2 regions of the Streptomyces sp. NPDC006012 genome follow, and region 2 is predicted to be linked to the other one. Evidence: predicted binding sites of a transcription regulator. Region 2 holds the regulator's gene; the other holds the start of a gene.
The links. The regulator HrcA, encoded in region 2, represses chaperone genes, less so after heat shock. The targets are predictions, from matches to a motif close to TTNGCACTCNGNNNNNCNGAGTGCNAA.
Positions count from the first base shown of each region.

Region 1: the regulator HrcA is predicted to act here: its motif matches at 957-983, upstream of groES (co-chaperone GroES).

Region 1 covers NZ_JBIAIE010000003.1:284,001-286,392, forward strand. Annotated here, with positions in the region: gene ACFYPJ_RS08270 (polysaccharide deacetylase family protein) at 1-68, shown strand, start outside; gene ACFYPJ_RS08275 (polysaccharide deacetylase family protein) at 65-907, shown strand; gene groES (co-chaperone GroES) at 1,130-1,438, shown strand; gene groL (chaperonin GroEL) at 1,558-2,392, shown strand, end outside.
Region 2 covers NZ_JBIAIE010000001.1:582,817-585,208, reverse strand. Annotated here, with positions in the region: gene dnaJ (molecular chaperone DnaJ) at 1-770, opposite strand, end outside; gene hrcA (heat-inducible transcriptional repressor HrcA) at 770-1,786, opposite strand; gene ACFYPJ_RS02470 (MBL fold metallo-hydrolase) at 1,959-2,392, shown strand, end outside.

The sequences.
Region 1 (2,392 bases), on a different contig from region 2:
TCCGGCGGTTCCTGGACAAGGTCACCCGCGAGGGATACGCGGTGGCACGCCTGGAGGACTACCTGTGAGGCGCCGGGGGCGGCCCGCGGCGGCGGCCCGGTACCGGACGCTGACCGCCGCCACGGCGGCCGGCGCCCTGGTCCTGGCCGGCTGCGCCCAGTCGGTCGACCCCATCGAGCGGCTCGGCAAGAAGGCCGCCCAGGGCGTGCGGTCGCACCGCCCGGCCCCCGGGCAGGCCTACCGCCACTGGGGCCTGAGCGCCCCGCTCGCCCCCGCCCCCGCGCCCGCCGCGCGCCCCCGCACGGCCGGCCCGGCCGTCGGCTCCCTGCCTCCGGTCGTCGACCACGTCGCGACCTTGGACAAGGTGGTCTTCCTCACCTACGACGACGGCGCCGAGCGGGACCCCCGGTTCGTCGACATGGTCCGTGAACTGCGCCTCCCGGTCAGTTTCTTCCTCACCGACAGCGTCGTCGGCCCGGGGTACGGCCACTTCGCGCGGCTGCGGTCGGTGGGCGCCGACATCGAGAACCACACCCTCGACCATCCGGCCATGCGCGGACTGCCGTACGCCGGGCAGCGCGCCGAGATCTGCGGCCAGCAGACCAAGCTCAAGTCCCGGTTCGGCATCCGGCCCCGCCTCTTCCGCCCGCCCTACGGCAGGTACGACGCGACCACCCTGCGCGCCGCCGCCGACTGCGGTGTCGCGGCGGTCGTCCTGTGGCGGGCCGCGATGAACGGTGACACCGTGACCTATGCCCGGGGCGAGCAGCGCCTGCGGCCCGGCGACATCATCCAGGTCGGGCCCGACGAGTCCACCGCACCCGCGCTCAGACAGCGCACGACGCGGCTGCTGCGGCGGATCCAGTCCGAGGGGCTGACGGTCGGCCGTCTGGAGGACTATCTGTGATCCGGCGGTGATCCGGAGGGGCCACCTCGGCAGGACGCGCCGCGGCCAATTGGCACTCCGCTTGACCGAGTGCTAATCGCAGTCATAGTCTCGGCTCTGGCACTCCCCACTGGAGAGTGCCAACAACGCGACGGGCAGGTCCGGCACCCGCGACGACGGATCCACCTGGTCGCCACCTCAGACAGTCAACCCCGTGAGATCTCCGAAGGGGGAGGTCGGATCGTGACGACCGCCAGCACCAAGGTTGCCATCAAGCCGCTTGAGGACCGCATCGTGGTCCAGCCGCTGGACGCCGAGCAGACCACGGCCTCGGGCCTGGTCATCCCGGACACCGCCAAGGAGAAGCCCCAGGAGGGCGTCGTCCTGGCTGTCGGTCCGGGCCGTTTCGAGGACGGAAACCGCCTTCCGCTCGACGTCAGCGTCGGCGACGTCGTGCTCTACAGCAAGTACGGCGGCACCGAGGTGAAGTACAACAACGAGGAGTACCTCGTTCTCTCGGCTCGCGACGTGCTCGCGATCATCGAGAAGTAGTTCGCCCCGAAGCAGTCCTGCTGTGAGCTGCGCCCCTGGCCCCCGCAACCGATAAGAAGCCGGGCGTCCTGGGGCGCAGCATTTTTTTCTCCCAGATTTCCGAGAGGGCTCCCGCTGCCATGGCGAAGATCCTGAAGTTCGACGAGGACGCCCGTCGCGCCCTTGAGCGTGGCGTCAACAAGCTTGCCGACACGGTGAAGGTGACGATCGGCCCCAAGGGCCGCAACGTCGTCATCGACAAGAAGTTCGGCGCCCCCACCATCACCAACGACGGTGTCACCATCGCCCGTGAGGTCGAGGTCGAGGACCCGTACGAGAACCTCGGCGCCCAACTGGTGAAGGAGGTGGCGACCAAGACCAACGACATCGCTGGTGACGGCACCACCACCGCCACCGTGCTGGCCCAGGCCCTGGTGCGCGAGGGCCTGCGGAACGTTGCCGCCGGTGCCTCCCCGGCCGCCCTGAAGAAGGGCATCGACGCCGCGGTCAAGGCCGTCTCCGACGACCTGCACGCCTCGTCCCGGCCGATCGAGGAGAAGTCCGACATCGCCGCCGTGGCCGCGCTGTCCGCCCAGGACCAGCAGGTCGGCGAGCTGATCGCCGAGGCCATGGACAAGGTCGGCAAGGACGGTGTGATCACCGTCGAGGAGTCCAACACCTTCGGCCTCGAACTGGACTTCACCGAGGGCATGGCCTTCGACAAGGGCTACCTGTCGCCGTACTTCGTGACGGACCAGGAGCGCATGGAGGCCGTCCTGGAGGACTCGTACATCCTCATCAACCAGGGCAAGATCTCCGCCATCGCGGACCTCCTGCCGCTGCTGGAGAAGGTCATCCAGGCGGGCTCCTCCAAGCCGCTGCTGATCATCGCCGAGGACGTCGAGGGCGAGGCCCTGTCGACCCTGGTCGTCAACAAGATCCGCGGCACCTTCAACGCCGTCGCGGTGAAGGCCC
Region 2 (2,392 bases):
GAGTGCGGCAGCTCGTGGATCTCGACGTACAGATCGCCCGCGGGTCCGCCGCCGGGGCCGACCTCGCCCTCGCCCGCGAGCTGGATGCGGGTGCCGTTGTCGACGCCGGCCGGGATCTTCACGGTCAGGGTCCGGCGCGAGCGCACCCGGCCGTCGCCCGCGCACTCCGGGCACGGGGTCGGCACGACCGTGCCGAAGCCCTGGCACTGCGGGCACGGACGCGAGGTCATGACCTGGCCCAGGAAGGACCGGGTCACCTGCGACACCTCGCCGCGCCCGCGGCACATGTCACACGTCTGGGCGGTGGTGCCCGGCGCCGCGCCCTCGCCGTTGCAGGTCTTGCAGACGACGGCCGTGTCGACCTGGATGTCCTTCGTCGTGCCGAAGGCCGCCTCGTCCAGCTCGACCTCGATCCGGATCATGGCGTCCTGGCCGCGCCGGGTGCGCGAACGCGGCCCGCGCTGCGAGGCCGTGCCGAAGAACGCGTCCATGATGTCGGAGAAGTTGCCGAAGCCACCGGCCCCGAAACCGCCCGCGCCGGCCCCGCCGGACTGCGAGAGCGGGTCCCCGCCGAGGTCGTAGACCTGCTTCTTCTGCGGGTCCGACAACACCTCGTAAGCGGCGTTGATCTCCTTGAACCGCTCCTGCGTCTTCGGATCGGGGTTGACATCCGGGTGCAGCTCGCGTGCGAGCCGTCGGAAGGCTTTCTTGATCTCTTCCTGCGACGCGTCGCGGCGCACGCCGAGAACGGCGTAGTAGTCCGTGGCCACTACGACTCCGCCAGGATCTGTCCGACGTACCGTGCCACTGCGCGTACCGCTCCCATCGTTCCCGGGTAATCCATGCGGGTCGGGCCGACCACGCCGAGCTTGGCGACTGCCTCGCCGCCCGAACCGTAGCCGACCGACACCACGGACGTGGAGTTGAGTCCCTCGTGGGCGATCTCGTGGCCGATGCGCACGGTCATGCCCGGATCCTTCGCCTCGCCCAGCAGCTTGAGGAGCACGACCTGCTCCTCCAGCGCCTCCAGGACGGGCCGGATGGTGAGGGGGAAGTCATGTCCGAAGCGGGTCAGATTGGCGGTGCCGCCGATCATCAGCCGCTCCTCGTTCTCCTCGACGAGTGTCTCCAGGAGGGTGGAGAGCACCGTCGAGACCGTACCGCGGTCCTCGGCCTCGAAGGCGTCCGGCAGGTCCTCGACCAGGTTCGGCACGTCCGTGAAGCGACGGCCCGCGACCCGGCTGTTGAGCCGCGCGCGCAGATCCGCGAGGGACGTCTCGCCGAACGGCGCCGGGCAGTCGATCATCCGCTGCTCGACCCGGCCGGTGTCCGTGATCAGCACGAGCATCACGCGCGCGGGGGCGAGCGCGAGCAGTTCGACGTGCCGCACGGTCGAACGGGTCAGGGACGGGTACTGCACGACCGCGACCTGCCGGGTCAGCTGCGCGAGCAGCCGCACGGTCCGGGCCACCACGTCGTCGAGGTCGACGGCGCCGTCCAGGAAGTTCTGGATGGCACGCCGCTCGGGCCCGGTCATCGGCTTGACGCCCGCGAGCTTGTCCACGAACAGCCGGTAGCCCTTGTCGGTGGGGATCCGCCCGGCGCTGGTGTGCGGCTGGGCAATGAACCCCTCGTCCTCCAGCACCGCCATGTCGTTGCGGACCGTGGCCGGGGAGACACCGAGGTTGTGCCGCTCCGTGAGGGCCTTCGAACCCACCGGCTCCTCGGTCCCGACGTAGTCCTGGACGATGGCGCGCAGCACCTGGAGTCTGCGCTCGCTCAGCATCTCGCGCCCACCTCCAGAATGTCGTCCCCGCGGCCTTTCGGGTGGTTCGCCTGGCACTCTGTACAGGGGAGTGCCAGCGTCCCTGGCCCAGTGTACGGCCGTGGGGTACGCCCCGGGCAAGGCTGGTCACGTCCGTTCGTACCCGGAACCTCCCGGACGCTAGCGTCGCCGTATGAGGGCGACTTGGGAAGAGGCGGGCTGGGAGCGGGTGGCCGCCGGGGTGGGCCGGTGCCGGCTGCCGGGGTGGGACTGCACCGCCGGACTGGTTCTCGGGGCGGGCACGGCGCTCATGGTGGACGCCGGATCCAGCCTGCCGGAAGGCGCGCGGCTGCGGGCGCGGGCCGGGGAACTCGCCGGCCACCGTGTGACGCATCTCGCGCTCACCCACCCCCACTTCGATCATGTCTTCGGCGCCGCGGCGTTCCCGGACGCGGAGGTGTACGCGGCCGCCGGTGTGGACGCGGTGTTCACCCGCGAGCGGGACGAACTACGCCGGGACGCGGTCGACAACGGCCTGGACGCGGGGCTCGCCGCCGTGGCGGCGGCCGCCCTGGCCCGCCCCCGCCACCTGGTCCGGGACGAGTGGCCGCTGGACCTGGGCGGCGG